4 regions of the Paeniglutamicibacter sp. genome follow, and region 4 is predicted to be linked to each of the others. Evidence: riboswitches for the same ligand, from Rfam matches in the RefSeq annotation. Region 4 holds a riboswitch; each other region holds the start of a gene.
The links. Region 4 has a riboswitch for S-adenosylmethionine ahead of ACLQ7E_RS01715 (acyl-CoA dehydrogenase family protein). Riboswitches for the same ligand answer to the same signal wherever they lie in the genome.
Positions count from the first base shown of each region.

Region 1: linked by a shared signal. The riboswitch ahead of ACLQ7E_RS04860 (OsmC family protein) and the one ahead of ACLQ7E_RS01715 (acyl-CoA dehydrogenase family protein) in region 4 are both predicted to bind S-adenosylmethionine.
Region 2: linked by a shared signal. The riboswitch ahead of ACLQ7E_RS20295 (hypothetical protein) and the one ahead of ACLQ7E_RS01715 (acyl-CoA dehydrogenase family protein) in region 4 are both predicted to bind S-adenosylmethionine.
Region 3: linked by a shared signal. The riboswitch ahead of ACLQ7E_RS21320 (hypothetical protein) and the one ahead of ACLQ7E_RS01715 (acyl-CoA dehydrogenase family protein) in region 4 are both predicted to bind S-adenosylmethionine.

Region 1 covers NZ_JBKKAP010000039.1:68,603-73,677, forward strand. Annotated here, with positions in the region: gene ACLQ7E_RS04845 (bifunctional metallophosphatase/5'-nucleotidase) at 1-386, opposite strand, end outside; gene ACLQ7E_RS04850 (hypothetical protein) at 572-814, shown strand; gene aztD (zinc metallochaperone AztD) at 956-2,269, shown strand; gene ACLQ7E_RS04860 (OsmC family protein) at 2,360-2,905, opposite strand; SAM riboswitch class IV at 2,946-3,064, opposite strand; gene ACLQ7E_RS04865 (MarR family winged helix-turn-helix transcriptional regulator) at 3,423-3,926, opposite strand; gene ACLQ7E_RS04870 (VOC family protein) at 4,205-4,636, shown strand; gene ACLQ7E_RS04875 (FAD-dependent oxidoreductase) at 5,061-5,075, shown strand, end outside.
Region 2 covers NZ_JBKKAP010000172.1:91-5,165, forward strand. Annotated here, with positions in the region: partial or broken gene ACLQ7E_RS20275 (amino acid transporter) at 1-422, shown strand, start outside; gene ACLQ7E_RS20280 (cupin domain-containing protein) at 419-994, opposite strand; gene ACLQ7E_RS20285 (sodium:solute symporter) at 1,157-2,683, shown strand; gene ACLQ7E_RS20290 (DinB family protein) at 2,807-3,385, shown strand; SAM riboswitch class IV at 3,398-3,506, shown strand; gene ACLQ7E_RS20295 (hypothetical protein) at 3,524-3,796, shown strand; gene ACLQ7E_RS20300 (VIT1/CCC1 transporter family protein) at 4,038-5,075, shown strand, end outside.
Region 3 covers NZ_JBKKAP010000181.1:46,297-51,371, reverse strand. Annotated here, with positions in the region: gene ACLQ7E_RS21335 (DNA-3-methyladenine glycosylase family protein) at 1-785, shown strand, start outside; gene ACLQ7E_RS21330 (siderophore-interacting protein) at 782-1,630, opposite strand; gene ACLQ7E_RS21325 (histidine phosphatase family protein) at 1,764-2,369, opposite strand; SAM riboswitch class IV at 2,416-2,540, shown strand; gene ACLQ7E_RS21320 (hypothetical protein) at 2,639-2,989, shown strand; gene ACLQ7E_RS21315 (aspartate aminotransferase family protein) at 3,838-5,075, opposite strand, start outside.
Region 4 covers NZ_JBKKAP010000014.1:34,873-39,947, forward strand. Annotated here, with positions in the region: gene ald (alanine dehydrogenase) at 1-743, shown strand, start outside; gene ACLQ7E_RS01710 (LLM class flavin-dependent oxidoreductase) at 938-2,341, opposite strand; gene ACLQ7E_RS01715 (acyl-CoA dehydrogenase family protein) at 2,423-3,760, opposite strand; SAM riboswitch class I at 3,767-3,863, opposite strand; SAM riboswitch class I at 4,286-4,375, shown strand; gene ACLQ7E_RS01720 (OsmC family protein) at 4,380-4,961, shown strand; gene ACLQ7E_RS01725 (sodium:solute symporter family protein) at 4,958-5,075, shown strand, end outside.

The sequences.
Region 1 (5,075 bases), on a different contig from region 4:
GCGGAGACGTCCAGCCCGGCGGCGACCAGTGCGTCGATGGTGGGGTTGTCCTGTTGCGAGAAGGACGTGAACGTGGAGGCGCCGATGTTGTCTCCCGCCGAGACGAAGAGCGTGTTGCGGTTCCGGTCCTTGTAGTCCTTGACGGCGCCTGCCAGAACCGCGGCCCCGGCCTCGGCATCGTTGGCCTCGATGCGGCCGTGGAAGTCGTTGATGCCCACCAGCTCGATGGTCGTGGTGGGTGCGTTGTCCGGCTTCTTGGCCTGGACCTGCGAGTTCGGGTCGGCGGACAGGGCCTGCGCCGGGGCCGCGATGGCAGTTGAAGCCAGGAGCATGAATGCTGCGGCGGCGATCAATGCGTTGCGCCGCAAGGGAAGTTTCTCGGACACGTTGGTTCTTCTCCCTCAAGAAAGGTGACGAGTTGGTGTGGTCCCATCCATGTGGCCCGGCGGGACACATGCGGCTGATCCTACCCAGCGGTAATGCGGAGTCCAAGGGTTGTTGGGGTGCGGATATCCCTGCGGGAGGCCCGGGACTCGCCGGGTCTGCGGGCTATTTGTGGCACCATGAAGCCATGACCAATCACGACGAGGATAGGGCCCCTGAGCTGGAATCCTTTGAAAAGCTCCACAAGGACGGCAGCCCGTGGGCGCGCGGGTTCACCCTGGATGGGGAATTTCACGGCGACTGGGAGTGGTTCAGGATCGACGGTACCATCATGCGTTCAGGCCGCCTGGATCGCGGCCGCCAGGTGGGAATTTGGACGACCTACGACAAGTCCGGGATCCCTTACAAGGACACCGACTACGGCGAGTAGGGGAATGCTGTGTGGCCAGGGGCATGCTCGACGGCGACACCACCCACCCACTCTAGATGCGATGCGTTCTCAATAGCAAACCGAGACCGCGCACTCCGACCTTTGTTGTGAATGATTCTCATTTAACTTATGGTGATTCCCATGTCACACGAAAAATCACTTACCAAGCGCCGCGTCCAGGCCGCTGCCACCACCCGCAGGTTGCACATGGGAACCGGCATTCTGGCGCTCATTACTGCCGGAACCCTGCTGGCGGGATGCGCCTCCAGTGCGCCCGGCCAGGCCGCACCCGCACCGGAATCTTCGGCAGGGAGCCCGAGTGCCAAGATCGCTGAGGCCGGTACCGCCACGCCCCGGCTCGTGCTCACCTACGACGGGGGACTGCTGGTCGCCAATGCACGCGACGGCGCGATCCTCTCGGACCACAGGCTTGAAGGATTCAATCGCGTCAACCCCGCAGGAGATGGCCGCCGCGTGCTCGTCTCGACCGCCGGGGGATTCCAGGTCCTGGACGCCGGGGCGTGGTCCGAGAAGCACGGGGAACACGCCCACCACTACACCGCCGAACCCGCGCTGACCGAGCTGGTGTTCCCGGCCGGGAAGCCCGGGCATGCGGTGGTCCACGCCGGCCACACCGCACTCTTCGACGACGCCACCGGCAAGATCAACATCTTCGAATCCACCAAGTTGGACAACAAGGAACTTCCGCGCACCGACGACGTGGCGCTGCCCGAAGCCCACCACGGGGTGGCGGTGCAGCTCTCGGACGGGAAATTGCTGGTCACCGACGGAACCTCGGAGGCGGTCAACGCGGTGAAGCTGCTCTCCGCCACGGATGCCAAGCACCGGCGCACCACAGTGGCCGAATCCAAGCAGTGCCCGGGTGTCCATGGCGAGGCTGTTGCCAAGGACGAGGCCATGGTGGTCGGCTGCGAGGACGGCATCCTGGTCATCAAGGACGAGAAGATTTCCAAGCTCGAAGCACCGGATGCATACGGCCGCATCGGAAACCAGGCCGGCTCCGAGGCCTCGTCAGTGGTGCTCGGGGACTACAAGAGGGACAAGGACGCCGAGCTTGAACGCCCGCAAACCTTCTCGCTGACGGACACCGCCACCAATACCCTCAAGCTCATCAACATCGACTACAGCTATTCGTTCCGCTCCTTGGCCCGCAGTGCCGGCGGGGACGCGCTGTTGCTGGGGACCGACGGCAAGCTGCATGTCTACGACGTGAAGAACGGGAAGGAAAAGAAGGCCATTGCCGTGGTCGGCGCCTGGGAAGAACCGATCGATTGGCAGCAGCCGCGCCCGACGGTGCACGTCTCAGGGGATACCGCCTATGTCACCGAACCGGCTACCAAGGAGTTGCACTTCGTGGACCTGAAGACCGGCAAGGTCTCACGGAGCGTGACCCTGCCAGAAGTTCCCAACGAGATCACCTCGATCAAGGGATAGAGGGAGCCCCCGTCTCCCGGGAAACAAAAAATCGTGGGTCGATGCCGTTCCCCTCGAACGGCATCGACCCACGATCGGTTCATGGTGGCGCTAGCCGGCGGTGACCAGCTCGACGCTGACAGGAGTCGGGTTGGTGAAGATGTCCAGCACCGGGCAGTGCTCGTCGACGGTTGCCTGCAGTTCCTCGTAGCGCTCGCGCGTCTCCGGGCCCTCGATCTTGACCGTCAGGCGCACCTCGCCGAAGCCTGGACGAACGGTCTCCTCGACGCCGAAGAGGCCGCGAACATCCAGGTCTGCATCGGCGTTGATTTCCAGCGAGTCGATCTTGATGCCCAGCTGGTGCGCGTACAGGCGGTAGACCACGATCTGGCAGGAAATGAGTGCACCGAGCGCAAACTCGACCGGGCTTGCCGCGGCGTCGTCCCCGGCCAGTGCCTCGGGCTCGTCGACAATGAAGCGGTGGTTGCCGGCGGTGATTTCGCTGGACACCGAACCGGTGGACACTCCGCTGGCCTTGAAGGTCAGCGCCGCGCTGGCGGTGTTGGCGGCAATGCGCTCACCCCAGGCGGTGCCCGCGGCGGTCAGCCTCTCGGCGCGAACCGAATCAAGGGTGCTATCGATCAGGGTTTCGGACATGGGAAACGATCCTTTCGTGGCTGGCGCATGCGCTTGCACGACGCCATACTTACGCCGCTCCTGTTGGGCGGCGCCGAATCTTCACCTGGAGCACCCCGCTATGACGAAGAGGGTTGCTGTCCGGCCGACCAGGGTCGTGAGTGGCAGGAGCTCGTGATTCTGTGTACGAGTGTTGTCGATTTCATGGTGCCCGCGCAACGCGGGCACTTAACAAATCTTCACGATCAATCGCCCATATATCGAACAAGTGCCTGTCAAGGTGCCGAATATTGCCAAATTGGCGAATGGTTCGAAGTGTTTGGATTTGTTCGGCGAAGTAACTGCGTTGTCTGACTCGGGAGATTTCGATGCTGGAAGGCCCCCGTCAAGTCGCGCTCGCCCGGGAGATGACGGCATTCGAGAGGAGCGGTTGTCATGAGACGCGGCAAACGCCGGTGGTTCAACTACGCCTGCTGCGACATCGGCCCCGGCCCTCCACGTGAAGGGCCGGGGGCCGATGGCCGGTTTCGTGCGGAGGTTAGCTCTCGCGTCGCGGGGCATCATTGGCGTTGAGCTTCGAAAGCAGGTCGGCGAAGCGCTTGATTTCCTCGGGGTCCCATGAAATCAGCCGGTTCCTCAACAATTGGCGCGACGCCGCGCTAGAGGCAAGGTATCCGGCACGTGCGGTGTCGGTGATGCTGACCAGCATGGCCCGGCCGTCGTTCGGATCCGGGACGCGGGTGACCAGGTTCTTGGCCTCGAGCCATTTGATCATCCGGCTCATGGTGGCCTTGTCCACCTGGAGTTCCTCGGCCAGGATGATCTGCTGCTGGGCGTGCTCGCGCGCAAGGATGGAGAGCACCTTGTAGCCCAGCGGCTGAAGTTCCGGATGGATGGCTGCGGCGCGCTTGCGAATGGCCTGGCGCGCCTTGACGACCATGATCGAAAACTCTTTTTCCACGTCTTCGATCAGTGGATCAAGGGTTCCGGGGTCTGCTGCCGGTCCCGGGTCGGGGCGGGAATCGGAGAACGGTGAAGTCATGGGAATCATTTTAGTGGTGATGCGCCGTTTCGAAGTGTTCGCGACGGCGCGTTTGCCATTCCCGCACGACCGCCACTTTGGTCACGAGTTGCTCTACTGCCCCAATCGTGTCCATGGCGCCGATCGCGTCTGCTGCGAATGTGGTCAATGCGGCGGTTTGTGCCGGTTTGAGCGCTCAGCGAATTCAGGACAAAACAATCGGCCCGAGGGCTTCACGTAACCACTTGTGACGGGCAGAATTGCTAATTGTTGAACCCCGCCAAACGATGGAGAACACCATGGGCACGATTCTCAACCCGTACATCAGCTTTCGCGACACGGCGCGTCCCGCGCTCGAGTTCTACCAGACGGTCTTCGGCGGTGAGCTGGATTTGCGCCCCTTCGCGGACTTCGAGTTCGCCAAGACCGATAATTCCGATGACGACAACAAGATCATGCACGGGCACCTGCGTGCACCCAATGGCTTGAACCTGATGGCGGCCGACACCCCTGCCGACATGGAGTGGAAGGGCGGCACCGCCATTTCCGTCACCCTCAGCGGTGACGACAAGGAAGAAATGACCGGGTACTGGGAAAAGCTCAGCGAAGGCGCCAAGATCGGCGAGCCGCTGGCCCAGGCGCCGTGGGGCGACTGGTTCGGCATGCTGACCGACAAGTTCGGAGTTGACTGGATGGTCAACATTGACGGGCCCGGCAGCCCCGAGCAGTAAGCCCCGGCGCCACCGATGATTGAGTGCCGACGGTGCCAACCGGCATGAAAAAATGCGTGGGTTCGACCGTGAGAGGTCGAACCCACGCATTATTACGCCATTGACAGCCGGAAGCCAGCCGGCGACCACAGGTGCATCCGGCCTGCGGCCAGTTGCCCCACTGCCACGCCGCCTCTGTCGGGCTCACAGTTCATTCGGTCCTGCCGCGGGGTTTCTCCCTGTAGCCCCATGCCATGATCGATGCCGAACGCGGCGTCTATGGCTTCATCAAGATCGTCAAATAGGGGCAGCGTTTCAACGACTTGGGTCCAGCGTTTGAACGAGTTGGACCCGACCGGTGCCGGTTTTCCTTGACCGTTCGTGCCTTGGCGGACCAGACTCGGGCGTAGTCAACGCGATATTTCCAGAAACCGAGGGTGCCCCGATGGAAGACGAACTC
Region 2 (5,075 bases), on a different contig from region 4:
GGATCATCGCCCACGAACCGCTCCGTCTGACGGCCGACGCGTACCGGGACAAGCTCAGCTCTGCGATCGAGGTGAGCCACTTGCCCGTGGACTATCAGGCGCTGTTCCTGGAGGTGATCGTGGACGACTCCTCCGACTTCGAAACAGAGCTGGAGGTCCGCGGCGTGACCAGGCACGGCTACCCGATCCCGGAGGTCCACGGTCCGGTGGTCCCCGACACCATTGCCTCAGTGCTCCTGCACATCCGGGACGTCACCGGCCTGATGCCGCACATCTACTTCCGCTGGACCGAGGGAAACCCGGTGCGCAACCTGCTGCGTTTCCTCTTCCTGGGCCAGGGCGAAATCGCCCCGCTGACCCGCGAAGTGCTGCGCGAGGCCGAGCCGTCGATCGGCAAGCGGCCCTGGGTGCACGTGGGCTAACGCGACGCGGCGGGGACCAGCGTCCAGGTGACCACGGCTTCCTCGCCCGTCGGGTTCATCCAGCTGTGGGGCTCGCGCCCCGGGAAGGTCACGGTGTCCCCCGCGTCGAGCTCAAAACGCTCGTTGGCGAAAATCAGCACGAAGCGCCCGGAGAGCACATGTAGCACTTCAACCTCGCAATCCACGGCATAAAGCTCTTTCTCGCCCACGCCGTGCGGGGCGATGACCGCGCGAATCACCTGCAGGCGCCGCTCCGAACGCGCCGTCACCAACTGCTCGACGATGCCTTCGCCGCCCATGGAAATCCGCGGCGCCTCCGCGAGCCTGACCACGTGGGTGTCCGGCTGGGTGAACAGCTCGCCGACCTCCATCGAGAGGACCTGGCACAGGGTCACCAGCGAAGCCACCGAGGGGCTCGTCAAATCGCGTTCCACCCGGGAGAGAAACCCCTTGGTCAGTCCCGTGGATTCGGCGATCTGGTCAATGGTCAGGCGCTGGGCATGCCGCGCCGCCCGGATCCGCGAGCCAATGGCCAGGGAAGCACTGCTGGGCTCAACGGGCAGGGCTTTCATTGGCACGGGTCTCCATGAGGCTCGAAGGAAATATTGGGTTCATCCAGCTTAGGCGCAATTGACGTGTGCCACACCTCACATTAGCCTGTAGAACAACAAATGTTTACCCTCAGGCATCCACGCGGTGTCTACCGGTCCCGTTCCCAACAAAGGCGCACCCTCATGGAATACATCAATGGCACGATCGTCGCCGCCTATTTGGCGGCCATGCTCATCTTCGGCTGGTGGGGGAAATCGCGCACCAAGAACAGCAGTGACTACCTCGTGGCAGGCCGCCGGCTGGGTCCGTTCCTGTACACCGGAACCATGGCGGCGGTCGTCCTGGGCGGGGCCTCCACCGTGGGCGGCGTGGGCCTTGGCTACAAGTGGGGCATCTCCGGAATGTGGCTGGTCGTGGCAATCGGCGCCGGCGTCATCCTGCTCTCGCTGCTCTTTGCCCCGACGCTGCAGCGCCTGAAGATCTTCACCGTTTCGCAGATGCTCACCCTGCGCTACGGCAGCAAGTCGGCGACCAACACCTCCGGCATCGTCATGCTGGCCTACACGCTGATGCTCTGCGCCACCTCCACCAGCGCCTACGCGACGATCTTCGTGGTCCTCTTTGGGTGGGAGCGTTGGATGGCCATCGCCATTGGCGGGGTCATCGTGGTCATCTACTCCACCATCGGCGGGATGTGGTCAATCACCCTGGCCGACCAAGTGCAGTTTGTCATCAAGACCATCGGCATCTTCTTCTTGATGCTGCCCTTCGCCCTGAATGCCGCCGGCGGCATGTCCGGGATCCGAGAGCGCATCGGGGACGAGTTCTTCAGCTTCACCGGCATCGGCGTGCAGTCCATCATCACCTACTTCGTGGTCTACACACTGGGCCTGCTCATCGGCCAGGACATCTGGCAGCGCGTGTTCACCGCCAAGACCCCGAAGGTCGCCCGCTGGGGCGGAACCACCGCAGGGATCTACTGCGTGCTCTACGGTGCCGCCGGAGCCATCATCGGCATGGCCGCCAAGGTCGCCCTGCCGGACATCATCGGCGCCGACAGCAACAAGGACGTGGTCTACGCGGAGGTTGCAACGCAACTACTTCCGGTCGCCATCGGTGGGCTGGTGCTCGCGGCTGCGGTTGCCGCAATGATGTCCACCGCCTCCGGCGCCCTGATTGCCGCGGCCACCGTGGCCCGCACCGACGTCACCCCGTTCGTGGCCAGCTGGTTCGGCAAGCAGGTCCGCGTGAACACCAACGAAAACCCGGAGCACGACGTCCGCGCCAACCGCATCTGGGTGTTGCTGCTGGGCGTGGTGACCATCGTCTTGGCCATCATGGTCTCCGACGTGGTCGCGGCGTTGACCATTGCCTACGACATCCTCGTCGGAGGACTGCTGGTGGCCATCATCGGCGGACTCGTCTGGAAGCGCGGCAACGGTTTGGGAGCAGCAGCCTCCATGGCCGCCGGAAGCATCGTCACCCTGGGCACCATGATCATTTTGGAGATCCAGGCGGAGAACCAATTTGACGGCATCTACGCCAACGAACCGATCTACTACGGACTCATCGCCTCGGCACTGACCTTCGTCGTGGTCTCCCTACTCACCCGCCCCACCGCAGCATCGGTCATCACCCGCTGGGAAGCACGGGTCGCCGGGCAGGCGGACACCGAAGGCGCCGACCTCTCCGAAACCACCATCCGCTAGTCCGCTCCAAGAACAGGCAGCGCGGAGGGAACTCCCGTTTTCGCTCACATCGAGCGAACGGGGTTCCCTCCTTTTTGCTCCGTCTATTCCCAGCCCAGCCCCGGCTCTCCTAGGCTGAAGGGCATGGACGAATTCAAGGACCAGCTGATCACCTACCTGAACAACTCACGCAAGGCAGTGCTGTGGAAGGCCGAGGGGCTCAGCGACGCGGAAGTCACCCGACCCATGGTCAATTCGGGCACCAACATCTTGGGCGTGATCCAGCATCTGGCGTCCGTCGAATACGGCTACTTCGTCCAGTGCCTAGGCTTCACCATCACCGACGACCGTTATGCAGCTCTGGAAGCCGATCCCGAGCCGAGTGCTGACATGTGGGTCCCGGCCGAGGTATCTCGCCAAGAGACCATGGACTTCTACCATCGCGCCATCACCGCAGCGGACGCCAACATCGCCGCACTCCCGTTTGATGCCCCCGCCACGGTGCCGTGGTGGAGGCCCGAGACCCGGCAGACCACGCTGGGCCGACTCTTGTTGCACATGAACGTGGAAAATTCACGCCATGCCGGACACCTCGACATCGGGCGGGAACTCATCGACGGATCCACCGGGTTGCTCAAGGAGAACACCAATATCCCGCAATATGAAGCAACCGAGTGGAAGGAACTGCACCAAAAAATCCTCGCTGCCTCACAGTCGCGGTAGAGTGAATTTCAGCTTCACGAGATGCGGCGCCAAGCTCCGACTGGCCGCACACCAACCCCAGGTTCATGGGTGGTTCGGATGAGGAAGCGGCCGTGGCCACAAGGCGCGGCAAGAGCTGACGAAAGGCTTTCCCCCGTAATGGGACCATCAATTGCCGTCCTGCCCCTGCTCGATGTCAACCGCGGCGTCCTTGAATTGCGCCTTGCGGGTTCCTGGCACAGCTACCATGTTGCGGATGCCCCGGCCCTTGCATCGGCCCTGGCCAACGCCGTTGGTTCGCCGCGCTGGGACGCTCGTGCCCGGGAGCTTTCGGTGCGGATTCCCCGGTCCGGAATGCCCGCCGGCCAGGCCGTGATTTTTAGTCTCAGCGAATTTTCACTTGCCCTCCCGAGCGCTAGACTCGTGGGTTGAAGGGGAGTAGTTCCCAGACCCGCCTCCATGGCGGGAATGCGGTGCGTCGACATACTGGTTACAGGGTTGTAACCCGGCAATCCACCTGAGGCCGCGGGCAATTCCGCTCGGCCTTAGGCGAACGAGACCTTCGGTCCACACATTGGTGGCCCGAGGCTCAACGTACCCAAAAAGTATTCCTGCTGGGCCTCCCCATCACATGGCTATTCGTGGCCGTGAACGCCCACATGAGGATGAGAGCATGACGCAACAAGCGCCAACCCCCACCCCTGCCCAGATCAAACGCTGGCGCCAGTATCTGGCCGACGAAATCGCGGAGGGCGCGGTCTACCGCGAACTGGCCAACAACCGCCAAGGCGAGGAACGTGCGGTCCTGCTGGGCCTGGCCGCCGCCGAGACCCGCCATGAGGAACACTGGCGCTCGCTGCTGGGCGACCACGCCGCCAAGAAGACCAGTCCCTCGATTCGGCGCACCATGCTCCGTTTCCTGGCCCGGCACTTCGGCTCCGTCTTCGTCCTGGCTCTGGCCCAACGTGCCGAGGGCAACTCCCCCTACGCCGCCGACACCGACGCCAGCCGCCAGATGGCCGCCGACGAACTCGTCCATGAGGAAGTCGTCCGCGGCCTGGCGACCCGGGGACGGAACCGGCTCTCGGGCAACTTCCGCGCCGCGGTCTTCGGCGCCAACGACGGACTGGTCTCCAACCTGGCCCTGGTCATGGGCATCGGCGCCACCGGCGTGGCAACCTCCATGGTGCTCTTCTCCGGCATTGCCGGCCTGCTCGCAGGCGCCCTGTCGATGGCAGCCGGCGAATACGTTTCGGTGCGTTCCCAGCGCGAGCTGCTTTCGGCCTCCAAGCCCACCGAGGTGACCCTGTCCGCCGCACCGGACCTTGACCTTGATGCCAACGAGCTAGTGCTGGTCTACAAGGCCCGCGGTATGAGCAACGAGGATGCGGCGCACCGCGCCGCCGAGCGCATGGGCATCTATTCCTGTGACTGCAACCCCTCCATGTCCCTGCGCTCCGAGCTTGAGGATGCGTCCACGGAGGTCGAGCACGAGGAAATCGGTTCCGCCATGGGTGCAGCCTCAGCGTCGTTCTGCTTCTTTGCCTCCGGTGCGATCATCCCCATCCTGCCGTTCATCTTCGGGATGGGCGGCACCCCCGCAATCCTGCTCTCCGCCGTATTGGTGGGCATCGCCCTACTGGCCACCGGAGGCGTGGTCGGACTGCTCTCCGGAGCCTCCCCGACCAAGCGCGGACTGCGCCAGCTGGCC
Region 3 (5,075 bases), on a different contig from region 4:
ATTCAGGCCCGAAGATCGTCGAGCTGGAATTTGCCGAGAACGGCGTGCAACTTACCTGCGCCGAGGCGGACGCACATGACCTCGACCAGCTCGAAAGCATCGTGCGTGCCTGGCTGGACCTGGATTCGGACCTCACGCACGTGCAACGGTATTTCGCCGCAGACGGCTTGCTCGGCCCACTGGTGAGGGCCCGGCCATGGTTGCGCCTGATCGGATACCTCAATGGCTTCGAGGCCGCAGCCACCACGATTCTTGGCCAGCAGGTAACCCTGGCGGCGGGCCGGACCTTTGGCGGACGCTTCGTTGGCGCCTACGGAAGCGACGGGCCTGGGGGCCTGCGCATCTTCCCGACACCCGAGGCGGTGGTTGCGCACGGCGTCGACATCCTGCGCGAAACCATTGGGCTCACCAAGTCCCGGGCGGCCACCTTGTTCGTGATGGCGGAAAGCTTCGCCGCCAAGAAGTTCGCAGGCACACCGGGCATCCCATTGGACCGCACCGAACTTCTGGCACTGCGCGGCGTCGGCCCCTGGACCGCAGACTACCTCCAGATGCGCGGCCGCAGCGATCCGGATGCATTCGTGCCCGGCGACCTGGTCGCGCGGCGGGCGCTGAACCGGATCACCGAACGCGAGGCAGCCAAGTTGGCGGAATCATGGGCACCATACCGGTCCTACGCCATGGTCCATCTTTGGGCTTCAGACCCGATGGCCCCGCTGCCGCCCGCTACCTCCAAGACGGCCGCACGAGCGGACCGGAGTAAACCCGGTCCTCGACCGGACTAGGCGCTGAGTGTCTCCGGGAAGATCTGCCCGATGGGCGACTTCTTTTCGGCCTGGAACTCGTCCTCGGCACGTCCGAACGCCCAGTAGGCGGACAGCGACATGGCCCTGCGGTCCACGCCGCGTTCGCCATTGAGGTAGGCACGCAACGACTTCATGGTTTCACGTTCGCCGTGGGCAAAGACCTGAATCGTTCCCTCGTGCCATGGCGCATCACGCACCACTGCCTCGAGCCGGGTGCCTTCCGGGGTGAAGTAGCCACCGCGGTGCAGCCAGTGGACGTTGACTCCTGCGGGCACGTCCAGCTGGACCTCGTCCTCGGGGCCAGATACCTCAAGGTAGATGTCCCCCACCATGTCCGGGGTCATGTCCTCGACGGCCGCGGAAATCGCCGGAAGAGCGGTCTCGTCCCCGATGAGCAGGTGACGGTCGAATTCCGGGTCTGGCGTGTAGAGTCCGCCCGGGCTGGTGAAGCAGATCAGGTCACCCATCTTGGCGTTCTGGGCCCAGGGGCCTGCCAGGCCTTGGTCACCGTGGATGACGAAGTCGATCTGCACGGTTTGGGCTTCGAGATCCACGTGGCGCAGGGTGTAGGTGCGGCGAACCGGGAAATCTTCCGGAGCCAGCTGCTCGCGCAAGGCGTCAAGGTCAAACGGGGGCACCAGCCCCAGCTCGGGCTTGGCAAAAAGGATCTTGACGTAGCGGTCGGAGACTGCCTTGTCCTGGAAATCTACAAAGCCCGGTCCGCCAAAGGTCAGTCGCATCATGTGGGGACTCAGTCGCTCGCTCGCCAAAACCTCGAGGACTACCTGGGGCCGAACCGGACGTGCCGAACGTTGCGTACTCACTAATTACCACTTTCTTGGATTAGGGAAGGTAAACCTATCCTATTCGACGGAGCATCGACGAAGTCAATGCAGGTAACATTCACCCGACCCGATTCGTTTGAACAAACCACCGGGAATCCGCGAAAGTTGCCCCTCAATCCAGGTGTCGGTCCTGCCAACTGCGCATGATCCACCGTGATTCGACAGCCGTATCCAGCGTCACCACGCCAGTGTTGGCCAGGGGCGTCGGGCGCAGCAGGCCAAGGTCGAAGTTTGTGCTCCGCGAGGCAAGCCAGGTCACCAGCATCGCCGCGTGGCTGACCACGACTAGTTTCCCGGTCCCCGCGGCTCGGGCCTCCTCGATGACCGTGTTGAAGCGGTCCAGTGCGGTGTGCGCATCCTCGCCACCTGCAACCTTCGCGGCCAGGTCGCCGGAGAGCCAGCGGAAAAACACGTCGCGGTAGGCGAGCTGGGCTTCGGGGTCGTTGCGCATTTCCAGTTCCCCTGCGGAGATCTCGCTCAACCCCGCGTGCTCGGCCAGGACCAGGCCGCGCGATTCAGCCAGGGGCGTGGCGGTCATCTTGGCACGCAGCAACGGCGAGGAGTAAACCGCGTCGACGTCCTCGGCGCCGAGCCGTTCCACGAGTGCCCGCACCTGGGCGAGTCCGGTCTCGTCCAGCGGCGCACCGGGGGCCGCGGTGTCCAGCGCCTGCGCCACGTTCGAAGCGGTCTGCCCGTGGCGGATCAAGATGAGTCTCATTCATTAACTCTAAATCGTCTCCGGTGTTTTGGTACGATGAAACCAGCTTCACGAGATGCGCGCCAGCTTAGGGCTCCGACCCGGCGCACACACCAACCCCATGCTTCACGGGTGGTTCGGATGACGAAGCGGTCCTGGCAGCAGCCGCTGCCTCGGGGACAAGAGCACACGAAAGGCGCCACCCCTTGCGCGATCAGTCACGTTCGACAGACACCTGCAACTCGTTCCACTCCGGCCACCGCACCAATCCCCGTGCGATCAGGAGCCTGATGACCAGGCCTACCCTGTGGGCCCCGGCGGACGTCGAGGTTGCGATGTCCCCGACCCACGGACTGACGCTGCATGTCTTTGCCGGCGGAACCCACCACCAGGTGTTCGCCCACGACCTTCCGGACATTGCCCAGCTGCTGCGCATTGCGCCGCAACCGGCACCGGGGCTCTCGCTGGGCCGGGTGAATTTCCACAACAACGCGATCGCGCTTCCCGCGGACCCGCGACACAGTGCCGGGCTGCGCTACTTCTCGTTCAGCACCGAACCGCTCTCTGCCTGCAACTTCGACCGCGACGAGACATTGGCCCGGGACTTCGAGTCCCTGACGGGCGACCTGCAACTTTCCTAGGAGCCCGTGCGACGAACCTAGGCCTTGGGCCTAGGTTGGGTGCGGGCTCGTGGGTACGTTGCGGCTGCCGGAATTTCGTTCGTGCCAGGAACTGTAGGCGTCGCGGGGCTGGTATTCCATCGGCAGCCGGCGTTCGGTCCAGTCTTTCGCGGATTCTGCATAATGAGGTAGTCAGTTTGAGGTGCTCGAGGTCTTCGACGATGCGCGGTTCGTCGTCATCCCGCTGGGCAAGGAACATAGGGTGGGCGGGTCTGCAGCAATACGGCGAGCCCAAGCACATCGGTCTTGGGTGGGCAAGCATGTAATTGGTGGACCCGGTTGGATCCGCGGTGCCAAGTCTTGTGTGCGCTTCGCGAATGGCGAGAATCTCGCCGTCGCGGGCGATGACGCCCGCATACCGCCGCCCGCCTCGACGTTGGCACGGGCGAGTTCGAGGGGTTAAGAAAATCCGCCAATAGGCACCGATCGAGGCACCAATAATCTGCAAGTCAGCATAATTAAGCGCCGGTCAGACGTCATTAAGAAGCAAGCAGGCACCATAGGTTTCCAAGACGCCCAAGGAACGCCATCCCAATCAAGATTGATCGAGTTTCCGCGATTCACAATGTCTCGGAAAGTCATCTCCGCGATCCGGGGCCCAGGGCACCTCCTATGCCGATCCTTCACCGCGACACGCGGTCACCAAAAAACCCGACAGTAAAACACTGTCATTTTCAGGACCCCCACGGCCCAGCCGCCCATGTAGCGGGCCCCTCGGAGTTAATGACTTAGGGCCAGGATCCAGGCACTCTATTGGCTCCGGCAAGTTGCGGTTCCTCACTCTTCCTCCCGTGTGATCGATAAAGTGCTCACGAAATGCGTCCGGCCGTGTGGCCCGCGGCCACCGAATGGGAGCGGTTTGTGCTTTCGGCTATCCACACCTCGATGTGATGCTCCATGGTTTGAAGCGCTTCATCCAGTTTGCCCAGCAATATCTGCGTTTCGCCCTCGGTGATCACCAGAGGCGGTGAAATAATCGTCGCGTTGTTTAGCGGCGCGATCCCTGCGGGGTAAACGATGAGGCTTTGTGCGAGACATTGTTCGACGAATACGTTCGCCGCATTGTGTCTGGGATCTGGGGCCTGCTTGGTCTCGGGGTTGATGACAAATTCGAACCCCCAAAGCAATCCGCGGCCGCGCACATCGGCCATGTGCCGGTAGCGGCGCGACAACGCTCTTAGACCCTCTTCCAGCTGTGCACCTCGATTTCTGACGTTTTCAAGGACGTCTTGGCGCTCCATAATGTCCAGAACGGCAATGCATGTGGCCGCTCCGACGGGATTCCCGGAAAAAGTGTGGCCAAACGGAGCACCACCGCTGCCTTCCCTTATCGCCTCCACCAAGTGTTCTCGCATGAGAATGGCTGCCACGGGAGAGTATCCCCCGCTCAGGCCCTTGCCTGTCATGAGAAGGTCAGGTACCACCCCATCGTGGGTGCTGGCAAACCAATCACCGGTCCGCCCTACCCCCGTGATGACCTCGTCCATGAGGAACAAGACGTCCAATCGGTCACAGATCTCCCGCAGGCGCGCGAGGTATCCCGCCGGCGGCACTAGGACACCGCCGGCGGCGCCGACGATCGGCTCCACGATGATGCCCGCGACCGTAGCAGGATCTTCCGCAAGGATTGCATCTTCGAAGGCCGCCGCGGCGCGCTCGGCATATTCGCCTTCGCTTTCGCCGGGGTGCCCGAATCGATAAGCGTAGGCCGGAGGGCCGACGGGAAAGGGATGCAACAGGGATCCATAGTCCGGGCGGCGCGCCTGGTGCCCTGACATGGACAAGGCTCCCATGGTCATGCCGTGGTAACTGATCCGCCGCCCGAGGACCTTCACCTTCTGGGGAGCACCCTTTTCGCGCCAGTGACTTACCGCCGCGCGAATGGCGAATTCGGTGGCTTCGGAGCCGCTACTGACGAAGAACGCCCAGTTGAGATCTCCTGGAGCCAGTTGCGTCAGTCGACGCGCAAGGTCCTCCGCGGGCTCGTTCGTGAACTGGGTTCGGTAGGTGAAGGCGACGCGCTCGGCCTGGTCTTGCATCGCGTCGG
Region 4 (5,075 bases):
TGCTCGCCCCGATGAGTGAAATCGCCGGTCGCCTGGCGGCCCATGTGGCAGCCAACTACCTGACCGGTCCCAACGGTGGCCCGGGACGCCTGCTGGGCGGTTCGCCCGGCGTGGCTCCCTGCCGGGTGCTGGTCATCGGTGGTGGCGTGTTCGGCACCCAGGCAGCACAATTGGCCCTGGGAATGCAGGCCGAGGTCACGATCCTGGAGATGTCCCCGCGCCGCATCCGTCAGCTCGGTGAATTGCTTGGCTCGCGAGCCCGCGTCCTCATGAACGACCCGCTGACCCTTGAACAGGAGCTGGCGCAGGCCGATGCGGTCATCGGTGCCGTGCTGGTTCCCGGACGTGCCGCGCCGAAGGTAGTCAAACGCTCGCAGCTGGCCCTGCTCAAACCCGGCGCCCTGCTGGTGGACGTCGCGATCGACCAAGGTGGTGCGTTCGACACATCCCGCCCAACCACCTATCAGGATCCCATCTTCGAGGTGGACGGGGTGCGCCACTACTGCGTGGCGAACATGCCAGGCGGGGTACCGCAAACCTCGACCAAGGCACTGACAAACGCCACCCTGCCGTATCTGCTGCAGCTGGCTGACCAGGGAGCAGCGCACGCGGTGGCCGCCAATCGGGCATTGGCCGCGGGAGTAAACACCCGTGCCGGCCGGATCGCCCATCCGGGTGTGGCCGCGGCCTTCACCGATCTTCCCAGCGAGGATCGAGCACTGCTCGTCTCGGCAAGCAACTAGAAACCGCCAGGTGGGTGACGGGTGAAATCACCCGCCCCCCCTGCCTGGCCTGCGTTTCACCGCGGTCCGGTTCAAGACTTTTGGCTGGTTCCCGTTTCGCAGTTTCCCTTGGGAATCCCGGCACCTTAAACAATTCGGGCGGTGGCGCACCCAAGTGCACCACCGCCCGAACCCCGCAAGGGAACTACTCCCGGTTACTTGACCTCGGCGTTCGAGAACCGGTACTTCGCCGCACGGTGCGAATCCTGGACCCGGTCGCCCTTGCCGAAGAGCTTGTTGCGCAACGTGCCCTCGACGTATTCGGTCGGGTAGGCGCCGCGGGCCTGCAGCTCGGGAACGATGAACTCCACGATGTCCTCGAAGGTGCCCGGGGTGATGGCGTAGGCCAGGTTGAACCCGTCCACGTCGGTGTCCTCGACCCAATCGATGAGCTTGTCGGCGACCTCGGTCGGCGATCCCACGGTGATGGGGCCGAATCCGCCAACACCAACCCACTCGGCCAGCTGGCGAATGGTCCACGGGTTTCCGTCGTCGCCGCTGGCCTTTTGGAACATCGCAACGGAGGACTGGATGGCGTTGGACTTCACGTTGTCGCCAATGACGTCATCCGGCCCGTAGGTCGACAGGTCGACGCCCATCCACCCGGAGATCAGCGCAAGGGCGCCATCGATGTCGGCGTAGGACTTGTAGTCCTCGAACTTGGCCTGGGCAGCGGCGCTGTCCACGTCCGTGATGATGGTCTGCATGGCGTAGATGCGCACATCGTAGCGTCCGCGTCCGGCAGCTTCCACGGCGTCACGGATCTTGGTGACCGTGGCCTTGAGCATGTCCTTGGTGGGGCAGGTGACGAAGACGGCTTCGGCATTTTCGGAAGCGAATTTCATGCCGCGCGGCGAGGTTCCGGCCTGGAATACCACGGGGGTCCGCTGCGGGCTGGGCTCGGTGATGGCGATGCCGGGAACCTTGAAGTACTTGCCTTCGTGGTTGATCTCGTGGACCTTGGACGGGTCGGTGAAGATCCCGCGCTCAACGTCGCGCACCACCGCGTCCTCTTCCCAGGAGCCCTCGAGAAGCTTGTACACGACCTCCAGGTACTCGTCGGCGTGGTTGTAGCGCTCGTCGTGCTCGAGCTGGTCTTCCTGGCCCATGTTCCGCGCGGCGGAGGGCAGGTAACCGGTCACGACGTTCCAGCCGACGCGGCCCTTGGTCAGGTGGTCAAGGGTCGCCAGGCGGCGGGCGAACGGGTACGGGTGCTCGTAGGCGGTGCCGGCGGTGACGCCGAAGCTGAGGTTTTCGGTCACCGAAGCCATGGCCGAGACCAGCATGAACGGGTCGTTGACCGGGACCTGGGTGCCGGCGCGCAGCGGAACCTCGTTGGAGCCGCCGAAGACGTCGTAGGTGCCCAACACGTCGGCAATGAAGATGCCGTCGAACTTGCCCTTTTCCAGGGTCTTGGCCAGGTTGGTCCAGTAGGAAAGGTCCTTGTAGCTGGCTGACTGGTCCTTGGGGTGCTTCCACAAACCCGGGGACTGGTGTCCCACGCAGTTCATGTCGAAGGCGTTGAAACGGATCTGGCGGGGGGCGGGAGTCGTGCTCATGTTTGTCCTTCGCGAGGTGTTGGGTATTTGCGGATCCGATATTGCGCGGATCAAGTCGTTGGTTCGGGTGCGGCGGGCGGTTTAGGGGATGCCGATTGCCTGGGTCGCACCCACGTCGCCGATGGCGTTCAGCTGCTGGGGTGCCGTTCCATTGACCTCGTAGTCGCCAATGATGCGCGACTTGTAGATCGCCGGGTTGTGGGTGGCCACGGTGCGGGCGTTGCGCCAGTGCCGGTCCAGGTTGCAGCCCTTGGCGGTTGCCGAGGCCCCCAGCCCGTCAAAGAGCTTGGTCGCCGCGGAGAGCACCAGCGGCTGGACGACTGCCTGCGCCCGGTCCGCGGCGAGTTCGCACACCGCAAACCTCTCGGCAGGGCTGAGTGATGCATCGGCCAGCGCGACCTCGATCTCCGCCACGGCGGCCAGGACGATGGCGTCGACAGCGAACGCGGTGCCCGAGATCTCGCCCACCAATTGCAATACCTGGGGTTCTTCGCGTACCGGAACCCCTGTCCCGGTGCTGAAGCTTCGCGTACGGGCCTGGACCGACGAGCGCATGTCGTTGAGCACGGCGCGCGTGATTCCGGCCTGGACCCCGAGGAGCACCAGTTGGAAGATCGCGGATTCAGGGTTGTTGACCTGCTGCTCGTCGGGAAGGATCGTGTCCACCGGGACATTCTCGAACGTGGTCGAGCCGGTGCCGGTGAGCTGCTGCCCGAATCCGTCCCAGTCGTCAAAGATCTTGACCCCGGAATGCTGTGTGGAGACCACGGCGATCTGCCGGCCGGCGCGGGCGGGGTGCGCCACGGCAACGGCGACCCAGTCGGCGTAGATCGTGCCGGTGCAGTAGTATTTTTCGCCGTTGAGGATCCAGCGCTCGCCCTGCTTGGCAATCGTCGTGTTCAGGGTGCCGAGCCGGTTTCCACCGCGCTCGGTGTAGGCGTTGCCGACGATTTGCCCGGCAACAATGCGCTCGATCCAGCGGTGCCGCAAGGCATCGTCCTCAAGCAGCAACACGGATTCGACGAAGCCGATGTGCGAGCGCCACAGGTGCGCCACCTGGGAATCCGCCTCGGCCAGCTCAATGAACAGGCGGAAGAGGTCGGACACGCTCGCCCCGTAGCCGCCTTCGGACACCGGGATGCGCAATGCACCGAATCGCACCCGGTTCAGCCAACCGACCGGCTCAAAGGGAAGGGTCCGGTTGGCATCTCGCTCGCTGGCCCCGGCGGCAATCTTGGCGAAGACCGGACGGAAGATTGCGGCCAATTCGTCATAGTGACCGTTCAGGGGAACGCCCGGAGTAAGTTTGAGCAGGTGCCGGGCAGGGGTGTCGCCGGTAAATGCGTCGAGATTGACGGCTCCAAAGATGTTGGGGTCCGCTTCGACATCGTGAGCATGTGCAAAGGAATCGACAGCCATGAATTCTCTCCATCGGTTCTGGCGTGAGCACCTACCGCCCAATTAAGGGGAGGGGTTGCTGCGGCGTCATGGAGCCAGATCTCTCGGCCGCTCTGGATGGTTGTTGGTCATATTTCTACACGTCCCGGCGAGGCGGAGACAACCCGTTTCGTCACAATCGGGGCCTCCGGCGCTGGCCGAAACACGATTCCGCCTCCTGAATGCCGGGCTTGGCTGACCGACTCCCCGGCGTTTCCCCCGCCAATCCTTCGACGAGACAGGGAGCATCGAGGATCGCCTTGCCCATCTCGAGCAGCGTCGCGCACTTTCCTCTCTGGCCGCGGTTTCCCGGGGACGGAGGCAGGGGATGCAGCGCCTCTTGCGGAGATCCCCCGACTGCCGCCAGACTGGAATCAAAGCATCGAAATTTTACCAATTAATGAAATATCCTTCGTTGATACGTGAAGAATATCCATGTGGTCGAAGATTCCGTCATGTTACGGACGGTTTGCTCCCGTGACACCGCATCGACTTTGATTGAGTCGTAACCCATCCCGAGCGGCCGAGAGATCTGGCTCTATGACGCCGCAGCAACCACCTCGCTGAGGCCGGTGCTACCGCCAAGTCCGATGGAGAGACCATGACATCCGCTTCCCTGCCAACTGTGCCCAACACTTCGGGGCCCCACGACAAGCGCATCCGCGCCAAGGGAACCTGGCTGGGTTCCATGCGTACACGTGTCGGAATCCGGGATTTCTCCTTCGACATTGACGAGCCTGTCGCCGTGGGCGGAACCAACAACGCACCGACACCGATGGAATTCATTGCCGGCGCGCTCAACGGATGCGTAAGCGTCGTTGTGGAACAGGTGGCAAAGGAACTCCGGATCGACTTCACTGCCCTGGAGACCTACTCGATTGCCACTCAAGATACCCGTGGGTTTGCCGGAACGGCAGACGTTTCTCCGTTCTTCCATTCCTACCGGCTCGAAATCCATGTTGAAACGGCCCTGGACGATCCTGAGCTGCAACGGGAATTCACCTCGCAAGTCCACCGGAGATGCCCGGCCATCAACTTGGTCAAGACAGCAGGCGTGAACATGGTTATCAACTGGGAATTCGCCACTGAAGTCGCCCCGGGCTCCGCCGAAGATGCCTGCAACATTGCGCTCGGATACGCTCCCCGCACCGCACTTACAACTGCTGCGGGAGCAAGCGCATGAGCGCGGCCGGACTGTGGACCATCGGCCTCGCGGTGTCCTACACGGCGCTGCTCGTCTTCGGCGGACGCCTTGCCCAACGCCGCAGCACGCTGGGCAAAACTAGCGGATTCTTTG